2 regions of the Arthrobacter sp. Hb9-2 genome follow, and region 1 is predicted to be linked to the other one. Evidence: riboswitches for the same ligand, from Rfam matches in the RefSeq annotation. Region 1 holds a riboswitch; the other holds the start of a gene.
The links. A riboswitch is a leader RNA that binds a small molecule or an ion and turns the genes downstream of it on or off. The one in region 1 is predicted to bind glycine.
Positions count from the first base shown of each region.

Region 2: linked by a shared signal. The riboswitch ahead of gcvP (aminomethyl-transferring glycine dehydrogenase) and the one ahead of gcvP (aminomethyl-transferring glycine dehydrogenase) in region 1 are both predicted to bind glycine.

Region 1 is NZ_JBNHGJ010000047.1:481-15,475, forward strand. It holds partial or broken gene AC5RV1_RS19430 (serine dehydratase beta chain) at 1-237, opposite strand, end outside; gene gcvT (glycine cleavage system aminomethyltransferase GcvT) at 399-1,559, opposite strand; gene gcvP (aminomethyl-transferring glycine dehydrogenase) at 1,570-4,458, opposite strand; glycine riboswitch at 4,639-4,737, opposite strand; gene AC5RV1_RS19445 (TetR/AcrR family transcriptional regulator) at 4,828-5,367, opposite strand; gene AC5RV1_RS19450 (MFS transporter) at 5,434-7,002, shown strand; gene AC5RV1_RS19455 (Dps family protein) at 7,109-7,585, opposite strand; gene AC5RV1_RS19460 (nitrilase-related carbon-nitrogen hydrolase) at 7,801-8,829, shown strand; gene AC5RV1_RS19465 (agmatine deiminase family protein) at 8,886-9,911, shown strand; gene AC5RV1_RS19470 (APC family permease) at 9,908-11,461, shown strand; gene AC5RV1_RS19475 (AMIN-like domain-containing (lipo)protein) at 11,533-12,081, opposite strand; gene AC5RV1_RS19480 (DUF4193 domain-containing protein) at 12,355-12,657, opposite strand; gene AC5RV1_RS19485 (FAD-binding oxidoreductase) at 13,170-14,591, shown strand; tRNA gene AC5RV1_RS19490 (tRNA-Thr) at 14,621-14,694, opposite strand; gene AC5RV1_RS19495 (DsbA family protein) at 14,859-14,995, opposite strand, start outside.
Region 2 is NZ_JBNHGJ010000004.1:138,257-153,251, reverse strand. It holds gene gcvP (aminomethyl-transferring glycine dehydrogenase) at 1-2,843, opposite strand, end outside; glycine riboswitch at 2,896-3,003, opposite strand; glycine riboswitch at 3,005-3,102, opposite strand; gene AC5RV1_RS04620 (hypothetical protein) at 3,252-3,608, shown strand; gene AC5RV1_RS04615 (hypothetical protein) at 3,616-3,936, opposite strand; gene AC5RV1_RS04610 (VOC family protein) at 4,016-4,375, shown strand; gene AC5RV1_RS04605 (DUF427 domain-containing protein) at 4,514-4,798, shown strand; gene AC5RV1_RS04600 (hypothetical protein) at 4,890-5,234, opposite strand; gene AC5RV1_RS04595 (hypothetical protein) at 5,339-5,482, opposite strand; gene AC5RV1_RS04590 (GOLPH3/VPS74 family protein) at 5,822-6,592, opposite strand; gene AC5RV1_RS04585 (hypothetical protein) at 6,853-7,170, shown strand; gene AC5RV1_RS04580 (hypothetical protein) at 7,249-8,280, opposite strand; gene AC5RV1_RS04575 (phosphatidylinositol-specific phospholipase C/glycerophosphodiester phosphodiesterase family protein) at 8,310-9,170, opposite strand; gene AC5RV1_RS04570 (SRPBCC family protein) at 9,431-9,877, opposite strand; gene AC5RV1_RS04565 (cyclase family protein) at 10,074-11,057, opposite strand; gene AC5RV1_RS04560 (hypothetical protein) at 11,054-11,308, opposite strand; gene AC5RV1_RS04555 (TRAP transporter large permease subunit) at 11,320-12,657, opposite strand; gene AC5RV1_RS04550 (NAD(P)-dependent oxidoreductase) at 12,737-13,516, opposite strand; gene AC5RV1_RS04545 (RraA family protein) at 13,554-14,183, opposite strand; gene AC5RV1_RS04540 (tripartite tricarboxylate transporter substrate binding protein) at 14,217-14,995, opposite strand, start outside.

The sequences.
Region 1 (14,995 bases):
GATCAACTCAGGATGAAACCCCTCCAGCCCCAGCAGGATCGCCGTCATGGTCCCGTGACCGTGTCCCGTCGCCGCGAGCGACCCATACAGATCCACCCGAAGCGAGGCCACACGGTCCAGGGCACCGAAGGATTTCAGCTCCTCCGCGAACACAGCAGCAGCCCGCATCGGCCCCACAGTGTGCGAGGAAGAAGGCCCGATCCCAATAGAGAAAAGGTCAAAGACTCCAACAGCCATTACGGGTATTCCTCACTAAGAGTGTGCGTGGGTTGCGTGGTGGGTAACCGGACTCCGGCAGCATGCGTCTAAGGGAGCGTCACGTCCGCCCAGCGGGCGTCTTCGCGCCCGAGCATGCAGAGGAGTTCAGACCCGACGGGCCTTAAGCCAGCCACCAAGCCCTATCTGGCGCGTTTATAGAACGGGAGATCAACTACTTCGAACGGCTCTGCCTTGCCGCGCAGATCAACCTCCAGTGCTGTGCCGACTTCGGTGAATCCGACGTTGACGTATGCCATGGCGATCGGGTATCCCAGGGTGGGGCTGGGCTGACCGGAGGTGACTTCACCAACGATATTGCCGTCCTTGAGGACCGGGTAATGTGCACGGCCGGCGCGGCGTCCCAGGCCCTTGAGGCCAACGAGCCTGCGGCCGGACGTGCTGCCCGCGCCGGCCTCCTTTTTGGCTGCCAGCGCGGCCTTGCCCACGAAGTCGCCTTCCTTGGAGAGCGCGACGACAGGTCCCAGGCCCGCGGCAAAGGGGTCGCCCTGCAGGGACAGTTCGTTGCCGTACAGCGGCATGCCTGCTTCAAGACGGAGCGAATCGCGGGAGGCGAGGCCGGCGGGAGTCAGCTCCCCTTCGTCAGCGATGGCGACGAGTGCCTGCCAAAGGCCAGCGGCGTCGTCATTGGCCACAAAGATTTCAAACCCGTCCTCGCCGGTGTAGCCCGTGCGGGCGAGCAGGAGGTCCAGTCCGGCGCCGCCCACCAGGATGGGAACCACCACAGCGGCGTAGTACTTCAGCTCCGTCACCAGGTCGTGCTGCGCGGCCGGGACCAGGCGCAGCAGCAGCTCCTGCGCCTTGGGGCCCTGGACGGCGATCAGGGAGGTGGCGGCGGAAGCGTCGTCGACGGTGACTTCGAATCCGGCGGCCCGCTGGGCAAGGGCAGCAGCAACAACCCCGGCGTTACCTGCGTTGGGGACCACCAGGAAAACATCGCTGCCGCCTTCCGAGGTGCCCTCACCTGCAGGGCGGCGGTAGGTAATGAGGTCGTCGATGATGCCGCCGTCCTCATCACAGATCAGCGAGTACTTTGCCTTTCCCACGGGCATGGCGGACATCTTTCCCACCAGGGCGTAGTCCAGGAATGCGGCGGCATCCGGTCCGGTAACCCAGACTTCACCCATGTGGGAGAGGTCAAACAGGCCGGCGGCGTTACGCACCGCATGGTGCTCGGCCAGCTCGGAGCTGTACTTCAGGGGCATCTGCCAGCCGCCGAAGTCGGTGAAGGACGCCCCCAGTTTCTTGTGCTCGTCGTAGAGTGCGGTGTACTTCTCAGTCATGGCGCGGACCTTAGTTCTCGAACTCGGAAAGCGGCGGGCAGGAGCAGATCAGGTTCCGGTCGCCGGCCGCGCCGTCGATGCGGCCCACCGGCGGGAAGTACTTGTCCTGCTTCAGTGCCTTCACTGGGAACACGGCCTGCTCACGCGGGTAGGCGCGGTCCCAGTCACTGCTGATGGCAGCCGCGGCGGTGTGGGGAGCGTTGCGCAGCGGGCTATCAGCAACGGAGAAGTCGCCCTGGGCCACCTGGTCGATTTCACCGCGGATGGAGATCATGGCCTCGATGAAGCGGTCGATCTCGCCGAGGTCCTCGGATTCCGTTGGCTCCACCATCAGGGTGCCCGCAACGGGAAACGCCAAGGTGGGGGCGTGGAAGCCGTAGTCGATGAGGCGCTTGGCCACATCCTCAGCTGTGACGCCGGTCTTGGCCGTGAGCTCACGCAGGTCCAGGATGCACTCGTGGGCCACCAGGCCGCCTTCACCGGTGTACAGGACCGGGAAGAAGTCGTTCAGGCGGGCAGCGACGTAGTTGGCGGCGAGCAAGGCGGACTTGGTGGCCTCGGTCAAACCATGTCCGCCCATCAGCTTCACGTACGCCCAGGAGATGGGGAGCACGCCGGCGGAACCGTACTTGGAGGCGGAGATGGGGACGTCGTTGCCTTCGGTCCAGGTGGCCGCGTTGCCGGGCATAAAGGGCGCCAGGTGCGCCTTCGCAGCGACAGGTCCGACGCCGGGTCCGCCGCCGCCGTGCGGGATGCAGAACGTCTTGTGCAGGTTCAGGTGCGACACGTCGCCACCGAACTTGCCCGGCTGCGCCAAACCGACGAGGGCGTTGAGGTTTGCGCCGTCAATGTAGACCTGGCCGCCGGCAGCGTGGATGGCGTCGCAGACTTCGCGCACGTCGGCGTCATACACGCCGTGCGTTGACGGGTAGGTGATCATGATGCAGGACAGGGCGTCCTTGTTGGCCTCGATCTTGGCGTACAGGTCGGCGTGGTCGATGGTACCGTCGGCGGCGGTGGCCACCACAACCACCTTCATGCCCGCGAGGACAGCGGAAGCGGCGTTGGTGCCGTGCGCCGACGCCGGGATCAGGCAGACGTTGCGCTGCTGGTCGCCGCGCGAGTGGTGGTAGCCGCGGATTGCCAGCAGGCCGGCGAGCTCGCCCTGGGAACCGGCGTTGGGCTGGATGGACACCTGGTCGTAGCCGGTGATCTCCGTGAGCTGCGCTTCGAGGTCCGCGATCAGTTCGCGCCAGCCTTCGGTCTGCGAGTCCGGGGCGAACGGGTGGATGGAGGCGAACTCGGGCCAGGAGATGGCTTCCATCTCGGCTGTGGCGTTCAGCTTCATGGTGCAGGAGCCCAACGGGATCATGGTGCGGTCCAGCGCCAGGTCCCGGTCGCTGAGCTTGCGGATGTAACGGAGGAGCTGGGTCTCCGAACGGTAGGTGTTGAACACGGGGTGCTGCAGGAAGTCGGAGGAGCGTTCGACGGCGGCATCCAGGCCGAACCCATCCACCACCTCAGCCAGCCCGGCACCAAAGGCGGCCAGGACGCCGTCGACAATGTCCGCGGTTGTCGTTTCATCGGTGGAGAAGCCCACCGTGTGCGCGTCGATGCTGCGCAGGTTGATTCCCCTGGCCTCTGCTGCGGCGATGATGCCCGCCGCCTTGCCGGGAACGGAGACCGTGACGGTGTCGAAGAAGCTGGTGTGCACTACCTCCAGGCCGGCGGCCTTGAGCGAAGCGGCAAGGGTCCTGGCGTGGGCGTGGGCGGACTGCGCAATCGCCTTCAGCCCCTGGGGTCCGTGATAGACGGCGTACATTGAGGCCACGATGGCCAGAAGGGCCTGCGCGGTGCAGATGTTCGAGGTGGCCTTCTCGCGGCGGATGTGCTGCTCGCGGGTCTGCAGGGCCAGGCGGTAGGCAGGAGTTCCCGCGGAGTCCTTCGAGACGCCCACCAGCCGTCCGGGCATGGAGCGTTCAAGGCCTTTCTGGACTGCCATGTAGGCGGCGTGCGGGCCGCCGTAGAAGAGCGGGACACCGAAGCGCTGTGCCGAGCCGACGGCGATGTCCGCGCCCTGCTCACCGGGGGGCGTGATGAGGGTCAGCGCGAGCAGGTCGGCCGCGACGGTCACGAGGGCGCCGCGCTGCTTGGCGTCGGCGATCACGGCGCTGTGGTCAAACACCCGGCCGGAAGCCCCGGGCTGCTGCAGGACCACGCCGTTGATGGGGCCGTCGGGCAATCCCGTGGAGAGGTCCGCCACCTCAACCTCGAAGCCGAGTGCCTCGGCGCGGCCCTTCACGATGGCGATGGTCTGCGGCAGGCAGTCGGCGTCCAGCACAGTCTTGCCGTCCCGCACCTCTTTGTTTTTGTTCGCGCGGCGCATCATCAGCACGGCCTCCGCCACGGCGGTGGCTTCATCCAGCAGGGAGGCGTTGGCGATGGGCAGTCCCACCAGGTCCTGGACCATGGTCTGGAAGTTCAGCAGCGCTTCGAGCCGGCCCTGGGAAATCTCGGGCTGATAGGGCGTGTACGCGGTGTACCAGGCCGGGCCTTCGAGGATGTTGCGGCGGATCACCGGCGGCGTGACGGTGTCGTAGTAGCCCTGGCCGATCATCTGCACGGCGGTCTTGTTCTTGGCTGCCAGAGTGCGCAGTTCGGCGAGCGCCTCCACCTCGCTCAGTGCGCCCTTCAGTTCCAGCGCGGAGTCCTGGCGGATGTCCTTGGGGACCGCGGTATCCACCAGCGCGTCCACGGTGTTGTAGCCCACGGCCTTGAGCATGGTGTCGACGTCGGCCTCCCGGCGGGCGCCGATGTGCCGGTCAACGAAGGTGGCAGCAGCCGGGGCGGCAATAGCCGGAGAGGCGGGGGCCGGAGATACAGTCACGGGGAACTCCATAGCTAAGGCGGCATCAGGGTACGCCGCATCGATTCGGGTTCCTCCCCGCTCTGTATTGGACCTGAGAGTTTCCGCGTTGCCTGCATCCGCTGGCCCCGCTTGCACCGTCGGTGAGCACAGCAGTCCAGGTATCCGGGGAACCGGATGCCAGGCGGACGGCCTGCTACTTTCCAGAGTTGCCTCGCCGCGGCGGTACATGGGCCTGTGAGATTCCTGGGGAGGTATTGCTCCTACGGCGCCTGCTTGTACCTTCTGGCAGAACTCTCCCGCCGCAGATCAAAGGCTATTCATTTGGGTTTTCCTGGTGGCCGGCGACGGCCCACACATGCAGTAATTCTCCTATGCCGCGGGCTCAGGAGCAAATACCGGCTAGCCCCTGAGCCTCTCGACGGCGGCCAGGAGTTCGTCGACCTCGGCCTGCCTGTCGCCGGCGTTTCCGGACGGCCCGCTTTCCCACATGGCGTTGAAGTACAACCCGTCCCCCATATACAGGACGGCCTTTGCCATCGCAGCGCCCACGTCCTTGCCGATCAGGTCCAGCCATTGCTGCTGGATGACTGCGAAGCGGCGGCGGGCATCCTCGTGGGCCACCTCGGCGAGTCGCGTCACGGCGACAAAAGAACGGTCCATGGGGGTATCGGACCAGAGGGAGGACCGGATGAAGTAGGCCGCGGCCCCCTCGGGCGCGGCGGCCATGGCTGCGAGGTCATCTCCTGCCAAGCGGTCCAACCGCTCCAGGGTGGCAGTGATCAGCGCTTCCTTGTTGGGGAAGTGGTACAGCAGGCCGCCCTTGGAGACGCCGGCCCGCTTTGCCACCGCATCCAGCGTGGCGGCCCTCTCCCCCACGTCGATCAGGAGTTCTTCAAAGGCATCGAGGACTGCATCTCGCGCTACGGGTTTTCGGGGCATGCCTCCCATCATGCATCGCGGGTATTGGTTTTCTTAACTATACCGTCTGGACGGTATAGTTATTCCATGACACCGTCCACCGCCTCCCAGCAAGCACTCACCCGCACTGCCCCGACGGCCCCGGATCCCACAAGGGGCACGTGGCGCGACTGGCTTGCGCTCGGGCTGCTGATGTTCCCTGTCCTCCTCGTGGCAGTGGACAATACCGCCCTGACGTTTGCGCTGCCGGCAATTGCGCGCACGCTGGAAACCTCGGGAGTGGAGCTGCTGTGGATTGTGGATGCCTATCCGCTGGTGCTGGCTGGATTGCTCGTGGCCATGGGGAGCCTGGGCGACCGGATTGGACGCCGGCGGCTCCTGATCATCGGCAGCATCGGCTTTGCAGCCGTATCAGCAGTAACGGCCTTCGCTCCCAGCGCCGGCTGGCTGATTGCCGGACGCGCGGCCCTGGGTTTCTTCGGCGCCATGCTGATGCCCTCCACACTTTCCCTGATCCGCAACATTTTCGTCGATCCCAACCGCCGGCGGCTGGCCATTGCCATCTGGGCTGCAGGGTTTTCCGGCGGCGCCGCCCTGGGCCCAATATTTGGCGGGTGGCTCGTTGAGCAGTTCTGGTGGGGAGCGATACTCCTGGTGGCCGTGCCCATCATGCTGCCCCTGCTGGCCTTCGGACCCGCATTCATCCCCGAGTCCAAGGACCCAACACCTGGGCGGGTGGATGCGCCGAGCATCCTGCTCTCGCTGCTCACCATGGTTCCGGTGGTCTACGGCATCAAGGAATTCGCCACCGAAGGTGCCGGACCGCTGGCCCTGGGCAGCCTGGCCTTCGGCCTGGCAATGGGTGCCACTTTTGTCCGGCGGCAACAGCGGCTCAAGAGCCCGCTGCTGGACATGTCCTTGTTCCGTAACCGGGTGTTCAGCATGGCCATCACGGCAAACGTCCTGGCCCTGTTCTCCTTCAACGGCTTCATCCTCTTCCTGGCCCAGCACCTACAGCTCCTTGAGGGCATGTCCCCTTCCGCTGCGGGAATGGCAATGATTCCGGCGCTGGTGGCAACCGTCGTGGCGGGCCTTGCGGTGGTGCCGGTAGTGCGGAAGGTCCGGCCGGGTTTCGTAGTGGGCACCGGCCTGGCCATGAGCGCCGCAGGCTACAGCATGGTGACGTTCGGCAGCCATGCCGACGGGCCGGCACTGCTGCTCGCTGCCCTGCTGGTCCTGGCCCTGGGCGTGGGAACGGCCGAAACCATCTCCAATGACCTCATCCTTGGCAGCGTCCCGGCGGAAAAATCGGGGGCAGCCTCGGCGATCTCGGAGACAGGCTATGAGGTGGGCGCACTGCTGGGAACTGCCGTCCTGGGCTCCATCCTGACCGCCTCCTACCAGCAGAACCTGCAGCTTCCTCCCGGAGCGGTTGAAGCCGCCGGCCAGGGCAGTGCGCATGCCAGCGAAACCCTGGCCGGCGCCATGGAACTTGCAGCCGGGTTGCCGGCACCCTTGGCGGACGCCGTCCGCCATGCCGCCGGCTCCGCTTTCGACTCCGGCGTGCACGTCACCGCGGCGATCGGGCTGGTGCTGATGGCGACGGCGGCAGTCCTGGCCGCCGTCGTGCTCCGGAAGGTGCCCAAGGCACAGTAGGGGCGCAGGCTGCATAACGGGCTCGCGCGGGCAGGCATAAACAGCGCCCGGCTCCGGACTTCGTGTCCGGGCCGGGCGCTGAAGGCCGTGCGTGGTGCCCCGCTGGCTAAGCGTCAGGTGCCGTGACGCTCGCCGTCGGCTTCATGGTTTCGGCGTTCACCATCCAGGCGAACTGCTCGAACTTGGCGATGAACTCGTGGAGCAGGTCAGCCGACGTAGGGTCTTCCTCGTCTACTTCATCATGGACCTTCCGCATGGTGCCTACGGCAGCTTCCAGGGCTGCGACAATCCGCTCGATGGCATCCTTGGTGCTAATCAGGCCCGCAGGAAACGGAGCGAGACTGGTGGACTCCGCCACGGTGGAGCTGCGTCCATCCGGGAGGGCATGCAGCGCGCGCATCCGCTCGGCGGTATCGTCGGCAAACTGGCGGGCGGCGTCGATGATCTCGTCCAGCTGCAGGTGCAGGTCGCGGAAGTTGGTTCCCACGATGTTCCAGTGGGCCTGCTTGCCCTGGAGGTGCAGCTCGATCAGGTCCGTCAGCACAGCCTGCAGGTTGTTGGTCAGTGTCGGTGAAGCTTTCATGCGTCCTCCTCGATTGGTCCAGTAATCCCGACGCTACCAGCCCGGCACCGGGCAGAGGACGGTACCTCCGGGAAATTTCTCAGTGAGCTTACTAATTCCTTTTTCCCGACATAAACGAACGCGATTCATATCTCCCCTTGCATCCGGGGCGATGGGACCGCATACTAAATGAACGTCATTCATTTAGTGACCGTCGTCTCACTGGAGTAGCAAACATGATTGAAATTTCCTGCCTCGACGCACCCGCTTCCCTGGCACGGACATCGCCGTCCAGCCGGAAGGCCCTGCGCGTTGGCGTGGTCCAGCACCGGTGGCAAGCTGACAGCGCCGCTGTCGAGGCCGAACTCAACGAGGGCATCAGCCGGGCCGCTGCACTGGGAGCCTCTGTGGTTTTCCTCCCGGAGCTCACGCTGTCGCGCTATCCGGCGGACACGCGGCCGCACAACGATCCGGCAGAGGGGACACACCGTACCCGGCCCTCGGACATCGCCGAAGACCTGCTGACGGGGCCCACCTTCCGCTTCGCCGCAGACGCTGCCCGCCGTCACGGGGTATCGGTCCACGCGTCCCTGTACCAGCGGGCAGAAGACCCGGACGGACAGGACGACGGGCTGGGCCTGAACACGGCCATCCTGGTCTCGCCGGAGGGCGAACTCCTGGCGCGGACCCACAAGCTCCACATCCCCGTCACCGCCGGGTACTACGAGGACAAGTTCTTCCGGAAGGGCCCGGCAGCGGCTGACGCCTACGAAGTGCACGCCCCTGCCGAACTCGAAGGCGCCCGGCTGGGCATGCCCACCTGCTGGGACGAATGGTTTCCTGAGGTGGCCCGGCTGTACTCGCTGGGCGGTGCTGAAATCCTGGTCTACCCCACGGCCATCGGCTCCGAACCGGACCACCCCGATTTTGACACCCAGCCGCTCTGGCAGCAGGTGATCGTAGGAAACGGCATCGCCAACGGGCTGTTTATGATCGCACCCAACCGCTGGGGCAGTGAAGGCACCCTGAACTTCTACGGTTCATCCTTCATCTCCGACCCCTACGGCCGGATCCTCGCCCAGGCACCCCGTGACGCGTCCGCCGTCCTCGTGGCCGACCTGGACCTGGACCAGAGGAAGGACTGGCTGACCCTGTTCCCCTTCCTGGCAACACGCCGTCCGGACACCTACGGCCGCCTCACCGAGCCCGTCCGCCCGAATGAATCCATCGGCGGCGAGCGCGGGTTCGCGGAGGTGTGCTCGTGACCGCCCCCGCGGCACAGCAGGACGCGGCTGTCCCGGCGCAGGCCGGACAGTGGCAAATGCCCGCCGAAACAGCGCCCCAGGAGCGGCTCTGGATGGCGTTTCCCGCCGGCGGCTACACCCTTGGCGAGTCCACTGAGGCTGCCCACGCAGCCAGGTCCACCTGGGCTGCAGTGGCGAACGCCGCCGTCGAATTCCAGCCCGTCACCATGGTGGTGGATCCCGATGACGTCGAAACGGCCGCCGCCTATCTCCACCCTGAGGTTGAGGTACTTGCAGCCCCGCTGAATGATGCGTGGATGCGCGACATCGGCCCCACTTTTGTCCTGGACGGCGCGGGAAACCTTGGCGCCGTGGACTGGGTGTTCAACGGCTGGGGCGCACAGGACTGGGCGCAGTGGGACAAAGATGCCCTGGTCGCCGGCGAGGTGGCTGGCCGCTCCGGGGCACACCACATCGTGTCGGCGCTGGTCAACGAGGGCGGCGGCATCCAGGTCGATGGCCAGGGAACGGTCCTGGTGACGGAAACAGTACAGCTGGATCCCGGACGCAATCCCGGCCTCAGCCGGGCCGACGTCGAGCTGGAACTGGCCCGCACCATCGGCGCCACCCATGTGGTGTGGCTGCCCCGCGGCCTGACCCGGGATTCCGAGCGCTTCGGCACCCGCGGCCACGTGGACATCGTGGCGGCCATCCCCTCGCCCGGCACTCTGCTGGTCCATTCCCAGAGGAATCCCGAACATCCGGACTTCGAGGTATGCCGGGAAGTCATCGACTTCCTGCGCGGCACCACGGACGCGGCCGGCCGGACGTGGAACATCATCGAAGTCCCCGCCCCCGAAACACTCCGGGATGAGGAAGGCTTCGTGGACTACAGCTACATCAACCACGTGGTGGTCAACGGCGGAGTGATCGCCTGCAGCTTCAACGACCCCCAGGACGACAAGGCCCTGCAGATCCTGGCCGAGGCCTACCCCGGACGGCGTATCGTCGCCATTGACGCACGCGAGCTGTTCGCCCGCGGCGGGGGTATCCACTGCATCACCCAGCAGCAGCCTGCTGCCTCCCAGAAAGTGGTGTCATGACAGAAACCATCCGCACCGGGACAACCGCCGCAGGCGGGCATGCTCCCGGTACTGCCCACGGGATCACCCCGAAGGGCCTGAAGGGCGGGCAGCTGGGACTCCTCGCCGTCGTCGTTCTCGGCATTTCCACCATCGCCCCCGCCTACACGCTCACCAGTGCGCTGGGCCCCACCGTCAACGAGGCCGGGCTCCAGCTGCCCGTCATCTTCCTCATCGGGTTCATCCCCATGATCCTGGTATCGCTGGCCTACCGGGAGCTCAACGCCGACTCCCCGGACAGTGGCACCACCTTCACCTGGGTGACCAAGGCTTTTGGCCCCTGGGTGGGCTGGATGGGCGGTTGGGGGCTCCTTGCCGCCAACATCATCGTCCTGTCCAACCTGGCCGGAGTCGCCGTCGACTTCTTCTACCTGTTCCTCTCGCAGCTCACCGGCCAGCCCGGGCTGGCCGACCTGGCGGCCAACAAAGCCTTGAACGTGCTGACCTGCTTTGTGTTCGTGGCCCTGGCGGTCTGGGTCAGCTACCGCGGGATGCACACCACCAAGCTGGTGCAGTACGGCCTTGTGGGGTTCCAGCTGCTGGTCCTTGGCCTGTTCGTGACCATGGCGTTCGCCAACTGGTCCAGCTCCGAAACGGCCATCCCCTTCAGCTGGGAGTGGTTCGATGTCACCAAGATTGAAACCTTCGGCCAGATCGCTGCCGGCATCTCGCTCTCCATCTTCGTGTACTGGGGCTGGGACGTCTGCCTCACCGTGAACGAGGAAACGGCTAACGGCAAGAAGACCTCCGGCCTGGCCGGCACCCTCACCGCCGTCATCGTCCTGGCCATCTACCTGCTGGTCAGCATCGCCACCATGATGTTCGCCGGCGTCGGAGACACCGGCAACGGCCTGAACAACACGGAAATCCACGAGAACATCTTCACAGCCCTGGCCTCGCCCATCATGGGCCCGTTCGCCATCCTGATGTCCCTTGCAGTGCTCTCAAGTTCCGCTGCCTCCCTGCAGTCCACGTTTATGTCGCCCTCGCGCAGCCTGCTGGCCATGGGCCACTACGGTGCCCTGCCAAAGCCGTTCAGCCGGATCAGCACGAAGTTTGCAACACCGGGCTTCGCCACCGTCGCGGCGGGCGTTACGTCGGCGGGATTCTACGCCGTGATGCACGTGGTCAGCGAAAACGTCCTCAATGACACCATCCTGGCCCTGGGCCTGATGATCTGCTTCTACTACGGCCTGACGGCCCTGGCTTGCGCCTGGTACTTCCGGCACAGCGTCTTCACCAGCGCCCGCAACTTCGTCCTGCGGCTCCTGTGCCCGGTGCTGGGCGGGGTGGGCCTGTTCGTAGTGTTCTTACAGACGGCCGTGGACAGCTGGGCGCCTGAGTTCGGCAGCGGCTCTGAGGTCTTCGGCGTGGGGCTGGTCTTTGTCCTTGGGGTAGGCATCCTGGCCCTGGGTGCGGTGTTCATGCTCATCATGGCCCGGCTGCATCCAGGCTTCTTCCGCGGCGAAACCCTTAAGCGGGATACTCCGGCCCTGGTTGTCCCGGAGTAGCCCCTAACAGCAGCGCACACAAAAGGTGCCGCACCCCCGATCGTTGGGGATGCGGCACCTTTTGGGTGGTGTCACCAGAAGTGCGCCACGTCCACAATCAGCCGTGAGCCGGATCCCGGGCCATCGAGCGTGAACACACGGTAGGGCAGCCGGGCGCGGACGCCCAGACCGATGGTTGTGTAACCTTCAAAGCTGCCCGCCCAGGCGAGTTGACGGAAGGTCTGGTAGCCGTTGACGTTGGACAGTTCGGCCTGGTTGGCCGGGCTGTACGTGGCATTGCCGTTGTCGTCGTAGGACGGGGCGGTCACCGTGACCTGGAGGAACGCCTGCCCCCGGAGAGGAACCGGATTTCCGGAACCGTCCTGTGTCACGGTGTGGACGTAGCGAGCTTTGTAGCCGGCAACATCACCTTTAAGGTCAATCACCATCCGGTCGAAGCAGTAGTGCTGCCCGGTCCGGATGTTGGTGACGGCGGCGGCGCTCATGGTTTCAACGGCTTTCGCCTTCGAACCCCATTGGAGACCGCAATACGATGTGGTTGCCGAGGCGGGCCCCGGAACCAGAATTCCCAGCCCGACAGCCATTAAGAGCGCCGTGAGCCAGATGAGGAGCTTTTTCATTGTGGTGCCATCCATGTTTGGTGGAGCGGTTGGATAGCTCAAGCGTAGGAGCGCAGGACTGCCGAAACGAGGGTTGTGGCCGCTTCGGCGCGCAACCGTGAGGAAGCCAGGATCCGCATCACGCGGCAGTAAATCCGGGGCCTTTTTGCCGCCGTCCTTAACCGTTCCGGTGCCGTTTCTGGACCCGGCCGTTATGCCGGATAACGGTGCCGGAAAGACGAAACAGCGCCGGACGCCCAATGGAGTGTCCGGCGCTGTTCTTCGTACGGAATTTCAGCCTTCGCAATCGCGGCAGTACTTCATGCCGTTCTTTTCGCGGGCCACCTGGGACCGGTGGCGGACCAGGAAGCAGGAGGAGCAGGTGAACTCATCTGACTGCTCCGGAACAACGATGACTGTCAGTTCCTCGTTGGAAAGGTCGGCGCCGGGCAGGTCGATACCCTCGGCCGTGTCATTTTCATCGAGGTCGATCACTGCCGTCTGCGCGTTGCCGCCACGGGAGGCTTGCAGGGCCTCCAGGGAGTCGGCGGGAGACTCTTCTTCTTGCTTGCGTGGAGCATCGTAATCGGTAGCCATTGCATGTTCACTTTCGTTGCTGCACAGCGCCATTTCAGGCACCTCAGTGAAGCAGTTTAGGTCATTATGCCCTCACGAGCGCAAAAGTGTGCTCAACCAGACATACTGCCCGGTTCCGCCGCAGATATCAGGTGCTTTTCCCGCGCTTGGTCTGCTCCGACAGCCACGCCGCTGAGAGCCGGAAGCCAGCCCCACCGCGTCGCATCTGCCATGGCATCTGCAGCTTGGCCGGGAGTGTCGCAGTAAAAGGTATCCGCGAACCAGGCCTGGATACGGGCTGGAAAGTTAGCTGTCATGCCCCCGACCGTACGCAGCCAATGTTGTGGCCGGGTTTCGTCCCTGTCTCGCGGACATTAATCCTGTTCTCCCGTTGAAAGCGGATGCGGCCTTGGATTCGGGACGGCCGCGGCCGAAAGAAGAGGCTATTGACCGGCCCGGGGAACTGCTCCTAAACTCCGGGCATCGGGATCCCCTGTGAGTAGTTTTCGCCCTTTGACCCGGAAGCATCAGCGATGGCCACAGTTCATCACCACGATCCGGAACGTGACGTCCAGCAGTCACTGCATGAGTTGCGAGTGCGGCTGCAGGGACCCTTAATCGAGCCACAGGATCCGCTGTACGAGGAAGCCCGGGCCGTATGGAACGGCATGGTCGATCTCCGCCCACGAGCCATCGCAGAGGCTGGGGCAGTCTCGGACATTGACGTTGTTCTGGATACTGCGCGGCGCAGCGGGCTGGCGCTGGCGGTCCGCGGCGGAGGGCACAACATTGCCGGCCACGGAACTGTTGACGGCGGCCTGGTGCTGGACTTGGGATCACTCCGAGCTGTCCAGGTGGACTCTGAACGACGGCTCGTCACCGTTGAGCCGGGAGCTACCCTGGCTGATGTGGACCGGGCAACGGCCGCACAGGGGCTGGCTGTTCCGCTGGGGGTCATCAGTGGAACAGGGGTGGCAGGACTCACCCTTGGCGGCGGGGTGGGCTGGCTGACCCGGACAGGAGGCCTGAGCCTGGACAACCTCGAAGCCGCGGACATCGTCACCGCCGCAGGCGAACACCTGCACGCCAGCGCGGACGAGAACGCGGAACTGTTCTGGGGGCTGCGCGGCGGTGGCGGAAACTTCGGCGTCGTATCCTCTTTCACTTTCCGCGCCCATCCTCTGCCGGCGGCACCCTTGGGCGGCAACCTCTTCTACCGGCAACAGCACTGGAAGCACGCCCTGCTGGCCTTCGATGCCTGGACCCGGGACCTGCCCGATGAGATGAACCCGATCATCTCCTTCCTGGTCTTTCCGCCCGATTTCGGCATGGGCGACGAGCCCTGGATGATTTGTGGATTCGCCTGGGCCGGCGACGACCACCAGGCCGGCCTCAACCTCGTTGACCAGCTCCGGGCCGATGCCCCGCCTGACGAGGAGGAAGTGGGGCCCACGTCGTGGCTGGACTGGCAGAGCGCCATGGACGCGGTGTTCCCCAAGGGCTCACGCGGCTACTGGAAGAACGTTTCGTTTTCGCGGCTGGACGAGGAGGTGGCCGACGTCGTGGTGGGTTTCGCCTCCGAGCTGGCGTGGCAGGGAACCGGTATCGACATCCACCACTTGGAGGGCGCGTTCGGGCGGGTCCCGGAGGAGGCAACAGCGTTTCCGAACCGGTCGGCGCGTTACTGGCTGAACGTTTACGGGTTCTGGCGTGAGGCCGCCGAGGACGAGCGGCTGACCGCCTTCGCCCGCAAGGCCTACGCCCTGATGCGGCCGTTCGCTGAGCAGGGGGAATACGTCAACTTCCTGGGGGCGGAGCTGGGCATCAAGGAGGCGGACGCCGCGCGGAGTGCCTACGGCCAGGATAAGTACCAGCGCCTCGTGGCACTCAAGGACCGCTATGATCCGCAGAATCTCCTGCGCCTGAACCACAACATCCCGCCGACGCAGGCGTGACACGTCCCTCAGGATGGACAGCCGCTCTGAGCCCCCTGTCGGATTCGAACCGACGACCCCCGCTTTACAAGAGCGGTGCTCTGGCCAACTGAGCTAAGGAGGCGTGCCCTTGCGGGCCAGCGCCTGAACGGCGCTAGATAAGGTTAGCCCAAGTCTTCCCGGTGGTAAAAACGCCGCCTCAGTTCCGGCACGGAAGAAGCGGGCAACGGGAAAAGCCCGCCTCCGGAAGCGTTCCGGAGGCGGGCCCCTCATGTTCGGCGGAGACCGTTAGGCCTTGGCGTCGATGGCCGCCTGGATCTCAGCGTTCAAGTCGGTTGCGCCGTCCCACTGCTTGCCGTCAATGAAGACGGTAGGCGTACCGGTGATACCCGTGTTCGCTGCCAGCTCGGTGGAGTACTTCACGT
Region 2 (14,995 bases), on a different contig from region 1:
GGCGGGCAGGAGCACACCAGGTTGCGGTCACCTGCCGCACCGTCGATGCGGCCCACCGGCGGGAAGTACTTGTCCTGCCGGAGCGAGGCCACCGGGAAGGCTGCCTGCTCACGCGGGTAGGAACGGTTCCATTCAGAGGTGACGACGGCGGCTGCCGTGTGGGGTGCGTTGCGCAGCGGTGACTTCTCCACCGGGAAGTCGCCGTTGGCCACCTGGTCGATTTCCTGGCGGATGGCGATCATGGCCTCGATGAAGCGGTCGATCTCCGCAAGGTCCTCGGACTCGGTGGGCTCCACCATCAGCGTGCCCGCCACCGGGAAGGACAGCGTGGGGGCGTGGAAGCCGAAGTCGATAAGGCGCTTGGCCACATCCTCAGCGGTGACGCCGGTCCTGGCCGTTAGGTCCCGCAGGTCAAGGATGCACTCGTGCGCCACCAGGCCGCTCTCCCCCGTGTAAAGAACCGGGAAGTGCTCGTCGAGCCGCGCGGCAATGTAGTTCGCTGCGAGCAGGGCGGACTTGGTGGCCTCGGTGAGCCCCTGCCCGCCCATCAGCTTCACGTACGCCCAGGAAATCGGCAGCACGCCGGCCGAACCGAAGCGCGAAGCAGAAATCGCAACCCCGTGCCCGTCTTCGTGGGCTGCTTTGTTGGCGTCGCCCGGCATAAACGGTGCGAGGTGCGCCTTGGCAGCGACAGGTCCGACGCCGGGTCCGCCGCCGCCGTGCGGGATGCAGAACGTCTTGTGCAGGTTCAGGTGCGACACGTCGCCACCGAACTTGCCCGGTTGGGCCAAACCAACGAGGGCGTTCAGGTTGGCACCGTCCACATACACCTGGCCACCGGCGGCGTGGATGGCATCGCACACCTCGCGCACGTCCGAGTCATACACCCCGTGCGTTGACGGGTAGGTGATCATGATCGCCGAGAGGGCGTCCTTGTGGGCCTCAATCTTAGCTGCGAGGTCGGTGTGGTCGATGGTGCCGTCGGCGGCGGTGGCCACCACAACCACCTTCATGCCCGCGAGGACGGCGGAAGCGGCGTTGGTGCCGTGCGCCGACGCCGGGATCAGGCACACGTTGCGCTGCTGGTCGCCGCGCGAGTGGTGGTAGCCGCGGATCGCCAGCAAGCCGGCGAGCTCGCCCTGGGAACCGGCGTTGGGCTGGATGGACACCTGGTCGTAGCCCGTGATCTCCGTGAGCTGCGCTTCGAGGTCCGCGATCAGTTCGCGCCAGCCTTCGGTCTGCGAGTCCGGGGCGAACGGGTGGATCGAGGCGAACTCGGGCCAGGAGATGGCTTCCATCTCGGCCGTGGCGTTCAGCTTCATGGTGCAGGAACCCAACGGGATCATGGTGCGGTCCAGCGCCAGGTCCCGGTCGGAGAGGCGGCGGATGTATCGCAGCAGCTGAGTCTCGGAACGGTGGGTGTTGAACACCGGGTGCTGCAGGTACGTGGAGGTGCGCAGCACCGACTTGGGCAACTCGAACCCGGCAGCTTCCGCAACGGGACCGGCGCCAAAGGCGACGGCAACCGAGGAGAGAACCTCCGGCGTCGTGGTTTCATCGACTGACACGCCAACTGTGTCCGCATCGATGAGGCGCAGGTTGATGCCGTGGGCTTCGGCGGCGGTGATCACCTTCGCTGCCTTGCCGGGCACGCGGACGGTGAGGGTGTCGAAGAACGTGTCGGACACCAGATCGCGTCCGGCGGTCTTCAGCGTGGTGGCCAGGGCGCGGGCGTTGTTGTGGACGGTTTCGGCAATCGCCTTCAGTCCGTCGGGGCCGTGATAGACGGCGTAGAAGGACGAGACGATAGCGAGCAGTGCCTGCGCGGTGCAGATGTTGGAGGTGGCCTTCTCGCGGCGGATGTGCTGCTCGCGGGTCTGCAGGGCCAGGCGGTAGGCGGGGACACCGGCGTCGTCCTTGGAAACACCCACGATCCGGCCGGGGAGGGTGCGCTCCATGCCCTGGCGGACAGCCATGTAGGCGGCGTGCGGTCCCCCAAAGAACAACGGCACGCCAAAGCGCTGGGTGGAGCCGACGGCGATGTCCGCGCCCTGCTCACCCGGCGGGGTGATGAGGGTGAGGGCCAGGAGGTCGGCGGCGACGGTGACCAGGGCGCCGCGGTCTTTGGCCTCGGCGATGACGGCGGACTGGTCCCACACACGGCCGGAGACGCCGGGCTGCTGGAGAACAACGCCGTTGATGTCGCCGTCGGGCAGGCCGGCCGTGAGGTCGGCGATCTCCACCTCGAAGCCGAGGGCTTCGGCGCGGCCCAGCACGATGGCGATGGTCTGCGGGAGCAGGTCGGCGTCCAGGACGGTCTTGCCGTCCTTGGCGCCTGCGTTCTGGCCTTTGGCCCTATTCGCGCGGCGCATCAGCAGCACGGCTTCAGCGACGGCGGTGGCTTCGTCCAGGAGGGAGGCGTTGGCTACCGGGAGCGCGGTGAGGTCCTGCACCATGGTCTGGAAGTTCAGCAGTGCTTCGAGCCGGCCCTGGGAGATTTCCGGCTGGTACGGGGTGTAGGCGGTGTACCAGGCGGGGGCTTCGAGGATGTTGCGGCGGATCACCGGCGGGGTCACGGTGTCGTAGTAGCCCTGGCCGATCATCTGCACGGCCGTCTTGTTTTTGCCGGCAAGCTTGCGGAGCTCGGCGAGGACCTGGACTTCGCTGAGGGCACTCTCGAGGGTGAGGGGCTTGTCCTGGCGGATGGAATCGGGGACCGCGCTGTCGACGAGGCCATCGACGCTGTCGTAGCCGACGGCCTTGAGCATGGTGTCGATGTCGGACTGGCGGCGCGCGCCGATATGGCGGTCTGCGAAGGTGGTTGGGGACGATTGAACCGTCATGAGAGGAACTCCATAATTCAGGTGGTGCCGAAACACCACGTTGATTCGGGTTCCTCCCCGCTCTGTATTGAACCTGAGAGTTTTGCGTTGCTTTGCTGTTCAGCAGAGCGCCACTTGCACCGTCGGTGAGCCCGGTTGCCCGGACTGCTTTCCAGAGTTGCCTTGCCGCGGCGGTACGTGGGCCTGAGAGATTCCTGGGGAGGATTTGCTCCTACGGCGCCTGCAGAACGTACCGGCAGGACTCTCCCGCCGCAGATCATCAGCACGTGCCACTGGTGGGTGACACGGCTCACACCATACCGGGTTGCGGGGCTGGATGCAAAACGGGGGGGCATTCTGGGGCGGAAGGAGGCTGACAAGTGGAAGGGACTACGGGATGATTAATAGCCCCTAAAGGCGGGATGAGCCATGATGACAAGCCACACTATTGCCGTCCACATCACGGTAGATGACCAGTCCCATCCCGCTGCTGTCTCCGAATTGCTCAGTGAGTTGTCGTCCCGCTTCAAAGAGGTCACACGTGCCGAATTCATGTTGGGCGGACAGCGCTGGGGCGGCGCCGAAACCCTGAATGTCCGCAAGGTGAAGACGGCCGCTGATGTGGTGGCCGTATCCGCGCGCGACAGGAGGCATCTGGCGGCCCAACTGGAAGTCGCACTGGCCCACCGCGAAGCCGGCTACGACGATGCTGAAGTGGCTGCACTGAGGGATATCGCCAACAGCCTGGCGCGCACGCTCGGGATCAGCGGAGTGGACCGGCTGTAAAAGCTGCTTAGAGCAGCTGCCGCTTCCTGGGGCCGGCTGTTGTGCCGATGCGGTACCCGGCCCAGAATGCCAGGACAAGCAAACCCGCGACGGCGATTGCCAGGCCTGCCTGCGTCCCTGGCGTAACGAACGCCAAGCCGCTTCCACTGAAGGGCTCGTTGCTCAGCGGCGCGTACGCGAACCAGCCAAAGCTGACATTCTGGCTGTTGCTCCACGCGACGAAGCACCCCACCAGCACCACGGCGAGGGCGGCTACCGGCAGCGCGGCTCCGAAGAAGCGGGCAGGTTTTGGCGTTTTCTGTGCGTCAGGTGTGTTGTTTTCCCCCATGCAGGCGAGTCTAGTGGTGCTGTTGATCGTTACCCCGCCGCCCGGGACAGGCGGCGGGGGCTGTGGCTAGGCTGGGCGGATGTTGACCATTGGCAGCACCGTCTTTGGCGTCAATGACGTCGCCCGCGCCACAGCTTTTTGGCACGCCGCCCTGGGCTACGTTCCCCGTGAGCCCGGGGATGAGACCTGGGTGATCCTCGTGCCGGCGTCGGGACCGGGAGCGCAGCTGGCACTCATGCTGAGCGAGACGCCCGTGCAGGACCACCCGCGCATCCACCTGGATTTGTATGCTGACCACCAATCAGCCGAGGTGGAGCGGCTGATCTCGCTCGGCGCCCGGAGCATCGACTGGGACCTGTATCCGGAGGACTCCGACTTTGTGGTGCTCGCCGACCCCGACGGGAACCGTTTCTGCGTCATCGACCAAGGCCCGCGGTAGCGCCGCCATCGATCGTTCCGCCGGTAGTTCAGATTCCGGCGCTGAAACCCACCCTGCGGGAACAAGTGCCCACACTATGCCGTTGGGATACCTACGAGCGGCATTCCCATGCGTCGGCAGCCAACAGAATGGAACCACATGGTCAGGGCTATCTGGAACGGAAAAGTCATCGCCGAATCCACGGACACCGTGGTGGTGGAGGGCAACCATTACTTCCCGCGCGATGCAGTGAATGCGGGCTACCTCCGGGACAGTGACCTTTATTCGGTCTGCCCCTGGAAGGGCAAAGCCAGCTACCACTCGCTGGAAGTGGACGGAAAGCTGAACGTGGACGCGGCCTGGTACTACCCGGAGCCGAAGGCACGCGCCAAGCAGATCGAGGACCGCATCGCGTTCTGGCGCGGCGTAACCATCGAGGCGTAGCAGCGGAAAGCAACGGGCGACGGCGGGACTTCCCGCCGCCGCCCGTTGCTTTTTGCCAGGGCCCACCATCGCGCCCTGTACAGCGCTCCGGCTAAGCGGCCAGCGGCATATCGAACAGTTGCTCGGCGAGCTGGATGAGGTGGCGGGGAGCGTCGGTCTCTTCGATGGGGTTTGTGTGGCCAAGGAACATGGCGGTTCCGTGGATGGTTTCTTCGAGATCGATGCCTGCTTCACGAATGAGGACTTCGGCGCGGACGTTCTCGGTGTACCTGATGCCCTCGCTATCCAGGTAGACGTGCCAGTCGGTGCCGGCGATGCGGCCTACCTCCCCTGCGGCTACCCGCTGAAGTGCTGTCAGGTCCAGCTCCACTGGCCTGATGTGGACCGGATGGACCAGGCGGGCAGGGACCACTAAGGCATTAACGGAAGTGTTCATGGTGGTGTCCTTGTAGCTGAAAAACGGAGGTTAGGCGCCGATGGCGGAATGGCGCGGGCAGCCGAGTGGGCTAGGAGTCCCGATTCGGCTGCCCGCTGGCCTGTTTAGCGCTGGTTTTTGCGCGGCTTTATGAAGTTGATTTCGCTGTTTTCACTTTTGGCTCTTTTGTCGGCTCTTTTTTCGAGGATCGACTTGCCGGCTTTTTTAGCGGCGCCGCTTTTCGGGGATTTTCCGGACATCGGAATCACGCCTTTCTATGCTTTGCGTTACCCGATACCATACCTACTTTTATTTTTTATGCCAGTCCTCGAAAAACCTGATCCAGCGGCGATCTGACCGCCCCAGCGCTCGGTGAGCCGTGTGACCAGCACGGTTAGCTCCTTTTCCGTTTCATGACAGAAGAGCTTTTGTTCGTCTTTTTCTGTCAACGTCGCAATCAAAGCCGGAAATACACTGAATTTGCGTCGTCGCTTTCTGCTGAAGCATAAAAATCACGACACCAAAGCAGCTTTACTACGTTTGGTCCTATCCTGGCGAGGTAGGTAGAACGGAGCCCCGGGACCATCATCGGCCAGAGTTCCGTGGGGTCAAAGATTTGCCGCTTCTTCCTCAGCCAGCCTGACCATGCGCAGCTCGTCCTCGACCGCGCGCGACGGCCAATAGTCTTTCGACAGCTCACTTGCCCGGATTCTGTCTGCCTCCGGGAAGAGCTTCGGGAGCAGTCCGGACGCCTGAAGCAGTGCGATCAGCACGATGGTCCTGGCATCGGGTGCCTTGGGAACGGGCTTGGCGCCGGGCGGGTTGGGGCCAGGCTCCCCGGACGCGGTTGCCCCGCCATCCGTGGTCCCCGCACCAGGTCCCCCGTCTACGGTTGGCGTGGTATCCGGCACCTCGAGGTTGGACGGCGCACTGAGCGCGGCCTGGATTTTTTTCAGCAGCGCCTCCTCCGGAGCGTGGTCCTTCTCCGGGTACCGCACGGCCCGGAAGCGGCCCAAGTGCTTTTCACCCACGTGTTCCACGATGCCGAGTGACACCAGCCCGTCGTAAACGCGCAGCACTTCAGCGCGGCTTTCCAGTACCGACACCCACCACTTGGGAGTGTGGGGCCGGGATTTGCTGCGGATGAGTTCAAGCTCGTGCTGGTAGTCCGTTACCGGGGCGGTGCCCGTGGCCCTGACGCGCTTCCCCTGCAGCTCGATTGCGCCGAGCAGGTCCAGCTCGGCCAGTATTGCCCCTGCCACCGTTGTCCTAAGCGCGAACAGCGGCACTTCAGGTTTGCCGTTCTGGTCATTTGTGGCCAAAAGCAGGAAAGCTTGGGGAAGGCTCAGGTCCACAGTTTTAGGTGTTTCAGCATCCATAGCATCATGGTGGACCAGTTGGGCAGCCACCACAATGAGGACTTATGCCCACGACGCCGGGCCTCCCGCCGTCGTGCCAATTATGGCCATACACGGCCCGTGTAAGGTCCCCAGCCCCGTTCTGTTGTAGAAGTCCAGGGTGACGCAGGGTGAGGAGCCGCCGTTTTCCCCCCGCGGAAGTTGGGTAGGCCCGGGCGCCTTTACCATCAGCGGGCATAAGCTGGTACCACCAGTTCCCTTCCAGCACCCGGGAGGTCATCGTGGACGCTGAAACCGCCGATGTGGTGGGCCATGATGTCACCACCATCACCTGCGTCTGCGGCAACACTGTCAGCCAGGATGGTTTGATTCAGGCGAACTCAGAGGGCATACCTGTTTATGCCGAATCCCCTGTCCCTGAAGGACTGGCGGCCTGGCCGGCGGACGAGGACCTCTACACCCTGTGCCCTCGATGCGGCCGCGTGTACCGCGACGCCGTTATCGAGGAGACAGGCACAGCGCCCGTCGCTTTCCGGGTGGACGTCACCACAGGCCCCGTCGCAGAGGCAATCCAAGTCCACTGGGACCTCAGCCCGTAAAGGCAGGCGACGAGACCCACAGCAAAGGGAAGCGGACGACGCCGGGACCTCCCGCCGTCGTCCGCTTCGGTTTGGTGCCTACTTGCTGAAGGGGACCTTTTCCCAGCTCAGGACGCCAGCGTCGGAGCTGTTGCCGGCCACCGTGAACCGGACGTAGTTGGTGGCGTTGGCGGAACCGTCCACGGTGATGCGCTGCAGGTCGTCCGCGGCGTGCTGGCCGTAAATATCCAGCCAGGGTGAGCCCTCGGCCAGGGGCTGGTTCTCGGCGAAGACGTGGCTGTCGCCGTTGATCAGGTAGACCGGGCGGTCGAAGCTGTTGGTCTCCTCGACGATGGCCTGCACGATCCCGCGGAACCCGGAGAGGATTTCCGGGTTGAGGGCGGCCGCGTTGAGCAGCGACGGATCGAACATGTCGGCCTGCGTCATCAGCACCACGGCGCGGTCGTTGCGGCGTTCCGCGTCCGCGAAGGTGTCACGGATCTGGTCCAGGACGGCCTCCGTCCGGTGCTCAACTTCGGCCAGCTGCTCGGGGGTGGCGGTAGTTTCACCCAACCCGCTCCACGGCTGCAGCGAGTTGTTGCTGCCCTGGATGTTCAGCACGGAGAAGGCCACCCGGTTCTGGTTGAAGCGGACGTTTTCGGGCAATCCGAGGGCCTCCTGGCTCTTCACTGGCATGGTGGCGCCAAGGGTCTTGCCGGGCTCGTTGAAGAAGACTTCCCGCAGCTTGTCCAGCCGCTCCAGCGGGTTGTACGCGCCGTTGTTGGTGCGGTGGCAGTCCACCCACTCGTTGTCGCCCGGGGTGAAGACCAGCGGGTGCTCGAAGGTGTCGAACTGGGTGCGGATGTTGGCGAAGTACTCGTCCGAGCAGACCGAGGAGCCGTTCTTGATGTCGCCCACGTGGGTGACGAACTTCAGTTCCTTGTCGGCGTTGATGTCCTGGATGCGGGCAGGGAACTTGGCGATTTCGGCGTCGCCGTAGGGGATGTCGCCAATAACGCCGAAGGTGAAGGCATCGCTGGTGCTGTCAGCGGCGGTGGCGGGCTGGGACGCAAGGAGGCCGAGCGCCAGGACGGCGGCCGCCGTCGTGGTTTTCATGGTCTTTGTAGGCATGGGATGCTCCTGTTTCTGCTGGGAAGGGTTTAGGACGCGCGGGCGGTGAGGAACTGCTGCAGGCCGGCGAGATCGTCGGTGTTGATGTGGTCCACACCGGAGTCGAAGAGCTCGTTCCACACAGCTTCGCGTGCGGCGCCGGGCATGTCCGGGGTAGCCCAGAAGCGGACGCGGTAGCCGTTGGCGTGGGCCTGGACAACGTAGGCGTGCAGTTTGGCGCGCTGGGCCTCGGGCATCGGACCGACACCTTGCCAGGTGAACAGTTTGGTCCAGTTGTCGCTGACCAGCGGCATCAGTTCGGCGGGCTTGCCGGAGGTGAGGTCGGCGGAGCGGCCGTCGTAGAAGCTGAACCGCTTCTCCTGCGCCTGCATTGTGGCGAGCGGACGGTTGCCGCTGATGACGGCAGTGACCGGGCCGGTCTTGGTGGTGCCGTTGGTGTAGCGGCTCATAATGTCGCGGTGTTCGGCCAGTTCCTGCTCGATGGCGGCGTACGTGGCTTCGCCATCGCTCTTGATGTCGATCAGGAGCTGCAGGCTGCCGTCCCACTTCGGGTAGACGCTGTGGCCCTGCTGGCTGCGGACCAGGTCCTGCAGCGGGTCGAGGTAGAGGCTTTCGAGGGTGACTCCGGGCTGGACATCCTCCAGGTCGTGGGCCACCAGCAGCTCGCCGTCCACCAGCCAGACGTCCGCTTCGACGCTGGTGAAGCCGTGCTCCAGTGCGTCGAACAGGGGGCGGTCATGCTCATAGTCGTTGTGCGCATGCGCCTGGGCCAGCGGCTGGCCGACGACGACAGGCGCCGGCTGGGTTGCCTCAGCTTGGGCGGGGGCTGCGGCCGTCCCTGCCAGGGAGGCAAGGACGGCGACGGCGGCAAGGGTGCTTTTCACGAACACGGAGTACTCCTGGTACCTCGGGGACATCTGCCCGGCTGTGGGGTGTGCCGGGCAGAAAGGGGTGCGTGAAAAGAGTGCTTGCCGCGGGAGAACGGTTCGGGGCCAGCGGGTTGCTGGAGGGTGAACCCGGCGTGACAGTGCGCGCCGCACGCAGGTCATAAAGAACGACGGCGGGAGGCATCCCGCCGTCGTCCGCTTTCTGTTTTGAGTCGTTGATTGCTCAGCCGGTCCCGGCATCTCCAGTCCGTCGGCCCGCTCTCCTAGACCTCGCCTCGCCAGCCACCGGTTTCGCTGCCGCGTGATTCGATGAAGTCCTTGAACTTCCGCATGTCGGCCTTCACCTGCATCTCGTCGATCTTCAGTGCCGCACCTGCTTTCTCAGCGACGGTTTCGGGTGCCCATTCGAAATGGACTTTGACCTTCGTGTGATTGGCATCCAGCGGCGTGAACCTGATGATGCCCGCATGGGACTTGCCGTCGGTGCTGCGCCAGGCGATCCGGTCGTCAGGCTCCTGGTCGACGATTTCGGTATCGAATTCCCGCTGAACACCGCCCACCTTGGTAACCCAATGGTTGGTGGTGTCGGTCAGTTGGGTTACGGATTCCACACCGGACATGAACTGCGGAAAGGATTCGAACTGGGTCCACTGGTTGTACGCGGTCCGCACAGGGACTGCGACTTCCACAGTCTCTTCAATGTGTTCCATTTGCTTCCTCCTCATGACGGGCGGCAGCAAGGGCGGATTGGCAGCCTTTGCCTTCCTGCCAGTCCGGCAGCCGCCATATTTGCACGATAATTCCGGCGGCTACCAGTGTCCAGACCTTCGGAACTCCCAGGACGCCGCCGTACGCGGCGGCAGGGTGCCGGGGCCAGCCCGCGATGATCGGCTCACCAGCGCGGGATCACGTCAACGCGATGGCGTTCGCGGGTGAGCCCGTTCCGCCAGTGATGTTCAACGGTTTGATGCTGAGGAAGGCGTCCCAATTGCCGGTGCTTCGCATGTGCCGGGTGAGGGGGCCGAGCCGCCATAGTTCGCCAAGGGGCATACCGAGTTTGGCGAGGAGTTGCTGGTGCATCATTCCATGGTCGTTCGGTGCCGAGTTCCGGTAGGGGCTGCCCGGGACGGCTGGCAGGCATTCGAGGGCGAAATTGTCAGCAGCAAGGAGGGACAGTTGGTGGTCCCATGCCCAGGCGACGAAGTCTTCGGACTGGGCAATGCCAGTGGCCCGGCGACTGTCCCGCGTCTGTTGTTTTCCGTCCGGCGACAGGGCCAGGAACCATTCGCACCAACCGGTGTGGAGCATCAAAATGTCCCCCGCCAGGAGGCTGACTGACTGCTTCTTGAGTGCGGCCTCGATCAGGTCGAGGCCCAGGGGCTCACCACCGGCATGGTCGATGGGGTGGCCCTGGCCATTGCGGTATCCCTCAATATCCACCACCACTCCCCTGCCGACGATGGGAGTGTCCGCCCATTCCTGGATGCCGAGATCCGGCGTACCTTCCCGGATGCGGTCATCGGGGGTGTTGTTGTAGAAGCCGACGTCGTCGGCCCTTCGATGCCGCAGTCCGTCGATCTGGGTCGATCCCTGCAGGTAGTAACCGTCAAGGTAATCGTCCCGGTGGGCGGGGTGGGAGGAGTAGATGGTGTGCCGGGGAGCGCCGCGCTTGAGGGACATTCCGGGGTCGAAGGCATCCCCCGGATAGTCCAGACCAAACGCGGTGCCGGTTCGAATGCAGTTCCGGGCTTGCAGTATTGCGTCCGGTGTAATGAACGACGGCGTTCCGCGCGTTGGTTCCGGAAACAATCCCCAGGAGGTCCCCGCCAACACGCCCTCCCGCCGCATTAGCCCGGCGAATGAGGGATAGTTGTCGGCAAGGGAGGTCATCGTGCCCCTGCTTTCTGCGGCTGTTCCTGGTTCTGGTGGCGTTTGTAGCTGAGGAGGAACCCGGCGATGGCGCAGGTGGAGGCGGCGATACACATTGGCGTCTTGATGGTCTCGTTCAGCAGCGTCAGCCATGCGCCCTGCCCGGCGATCAGTGCAACGGCCTGGCCGGTCACGAACACGACCCCGCCCATGAGCAGCGCTACCAGGGTGAGGACGAAGAGGACTTCAACGGCCCTTCGGATCTTATGCATGTGGTGTTCCTTTAGATCGGCAGGACGCCAAGGATGATCAGCACGCCGATGCCGAGCAGCGGCAGGGCGTAGTGGGTCAGCAGCCGGGCGAAGGTCTTGATGGGGTCCACGTCAGCGATCCCGCACGCCACATACAAGGGAGCACCTCCCGGCGGAACCGCCGCCTCACAGGAGGAGAAAACCAGGACGGCAACGGCTGCGGTGGTTGCCGGCACCCCCGCAGCGACAAGGGTTGCGACGCCGACCGTCCCGACGGCCGCCATCGTCGCCGTCGCGGAGAGCGGTGCTGCGACGGCGATGATGATCAGCCCAATCAGGATCGCCAGGAGCCACAGGGGCAGGTTCATCCCGTTCAGCAGCTCCGTCATTTGCTTCGGCAGCCCGGTTGCGGCGAGGGCGTTTGCTCCGGCGAAAGCGAAGACAACCGTGACGCCGACAATCCCGAACCGTGGTGCGGAATTCTGCAGCAGCGCCCACCACGCACGCCCCTCGCGGGGAAGCTTCTTCCTGCCTAGAAGAAAGCCGGTGATGATGAGGACCACCGGGATCCAGACGATGACGCTCACTGTCTTGGTGACATCTCCCCCGGTCCAGTCCGACAGGGCGTCAGCGATGGCGCCGGAAGTGATGACCAGCGGAATGGCTACCACGACGAACAGCAGCAGGGTGGCCCAGCCACGGTTGAACGCTGAACCGACAGAAGGCCTGTGGGCGGCGTCAAGCGGGGTCATTCCGCTCTTCCGGACCAGCAGCCAGGTGACGATCAGCCGGTGCAGGAAGCACCACAGACCGCCGAACAGCAGCGGCAGGACGAGCGCGTTGATGTCCAGCAGCGGACCCACTGTGGCGGACCCGACCAAAACGAACATCGAGGCGCTGAACGGGAAGGTGATCCCCATTCCGGCGTTGCCGGCCACGAGCGTCGCTGCCGAGGGCTTGTCCAGCTTGGATTTTTCCATCCAGGGGATGGTCACTGACCCCACTGTCGCGGCGATGGCGGCCTGGTTGTGGACTACCCCGCCCAGGCCTGCTGATGCCACGGTGGATACCCATGCCGGTCCGCCTTTGACTCCCCCGATGAGGGAGTTCAGCAGGTCGATCAGCTTGTCGAGCACCCCGGTTTTGTCTAGCAGGTATCCCATAAAGACGAATGCCATGGTGGCATACACGATTTCGTCGGTGACGGCCGAAGACAGCGCCGTCCATCCGATCTGGCCAGCCGCTGCACCCGTGAACGGGAGCACAACCAGGAACCCGAGGATCATCGCCTCCCCCACGCTGCGCTTGATGACGGTCGTCCACAGCAGGATGACGGTCAAGTAGGCCCCGAGTGCCCAGATGCCGATCATGCTGCTGCTCCTGACGGCGAAGTGCCGGTGGTGTGGTTAGTCAAAGGTTCCCTGTTCATGATTGTGCCCGGCACCGGGGTCAGCGCAAGGCCGATACTGTTGCCGCAGCCATGCGGCTGAGGGCGGCCGCGGAGGCAGTAGTCATTTCTGCAGGCACTTCGAGGTCGGAGAGGTAACTCGCGGTGTCCTGCATTTCCTTGGAGCGGCGGAGGGCATGCTTGACTGTACCGGTCAGGAAGCGGTCGATGACTGCCTGGCCGTCCCCGGCCAGCTGGCTAGCGATCTGGGCACGGATCCACTCTTCGAGTCCGGCTGCCTTACCGGCGTTGACGGCTTCGACGACCACTGAGGCCAGGCCCTTCATCAGGACGCTGCGCAGGAGTTTGTGGGCCATGGCTGCACCGGGCTCCCCTTCCGCGATTTCAACGTCCACACCAAGCGGGCCAAGCAGATCCACGACTGCCTGGGCACCGGGGCCGCTGACCATCAGGGGCGTCTTCTCACCCAGTGCGGATACCGGACCAAGAATGGCGACATCGGCAAAATCGGCCTTGCTGGGCAGCCGTCCGAGCTCCTGCATGACGCCGGGCGAGGACGAGGTGAAGTCCGCGTAGCAGCTGCCTGCCTCCAGGACCGGAAGGCATTCCCTGGCTACGCTTCGCGCCGCCGCAGCTCCTGTGAGGACCAGGACGATGTCAGCCCCTGTACAGGCCTCGGCCGCAGTTGCAGCACGGGTGACGCCGGCAGGCGTGGACGGGGCAACCGGATCGAACCCGGTGACCTCGTGGCCGGCGGCTGTAAGTGCCGCAGCATAGGTGGCGCCGGCTTCGCCGAGACCGATGATGGTGACCGCTGTCATGATGTCGCCTGTCTTTCTCGTATTAGTGGCGGGCTGCTTAGTGGCGGGCCGCGACGATGGCTTGCCGGCGGTTGGTCTCGTCGGCAAAAACGGCTTCCGCAGCTTCGGCTACAGCGGCTGCCTGTTCACGGGGAATGACCACGACGCCGTCCGAGTCGCCGATGATGACATCGCCCGGCAGAACGGGCACGCCGCCGAAGGCGAGCGGCGTTCCGAGGCGGAACGGGCCGTTCTTGTAAGGACCGGCGGGGGTAGTAGCCCGGGCGAAGACGGGCATGCCGATCTCCGCCAGCGCTTCGGCGTCGCGCGCTGCTCCGTCCAGTGCGAAACCTGCGATGCCGAGGTTGATGGCACGCTCACCAATGAGTTCTCCCAGAAGTGCGCGGGACTCATCCCCGCCGCCAGCGACAACGATGACGTCTCCGGGCCGGGCGGACTCAAGGGCCTTGTGGATGCCCTGGTTATCTCCGGGCCGTGTCCATACGGTGAAGGCGGGACCGGCGAGGAGGGCACCGGGCCAGATGGCCTGGATTGAGGAATTTGCGACGCCGAGCCGGTCCATGGCGTCACCGATGTTGGCGGCGGGAAGCTTGGCGAGCCGTTCCACCACGTCCCTGTCGGGGCGGGGAAAGTCAGCGTCGAGGGTGTCAAGTGCTGGGGTTGTCATGATGGGTTCTTCCGTCAGGTCGATGCGGGAGGGCTAATCGGTTTTCTGGACCAGCGGGAGGGCCTTCTTGAAGTCCTCTTCCTGTCCGGCCCAGAACTGCTTGTAGTCTTCGGCGGGGAGGTAGCTGGTCTGCAGGCCAAGGTCGTTCATCTTCTGCACCACTGTCGGATCTTCGACGGCCGTCTTGATGGCGGCTTCGAGCTTCTTTGCCACGCCGTCCGGGAGGCCGGCGGGGGCCGAATAGCCGCGTGCTGTGCCGGCTTCTAGTTCGTAGCCTGATTCCTTGAACGTGGGAACGTCAGGAAGCGAGGGTGCCCGCTCCGACGTCATGACGCCCAGGACGCGGGCCTTGCCCTGCTTGGTCAGGTCGGTCACGTCGCTGACGTTGGCCACGAGGATGTCAACGTGCTTGCCCAGGAAGGCTGTGGTTGCCTGCGAAGCACCTTCGGAGAAGTGGACAGGGGCGAACTCTGCCCCGGTGGTCTCCTGGACCTGCGCCAGCGCGAAGTGTTCGCCGGTCTGCAGGCCGGTGGTGCTGGCGGTCATGGACTTCGGGTTTGCCTTTGCAGCGTCCAGGAGGTCCTTCAGCGTCTGGTACGGGCTATCCGGCTGGACGGCGATGACGGTGGGGTCGATGACCTGCCGGCCGAGGGGCTGGAAGCTGTCGCGGGTGTATTTGGCCCCACGGGACGGATCGAGCGGTGAAACGACGACGGACGGCGAGCCGGTGGCACCGATGGTGTAGCCGTCGGGTGCGGCGCTGGTCAGCTGGGTGTAGCCGATCTGGCCGCCTGCACCGGGCTTGTTGATGA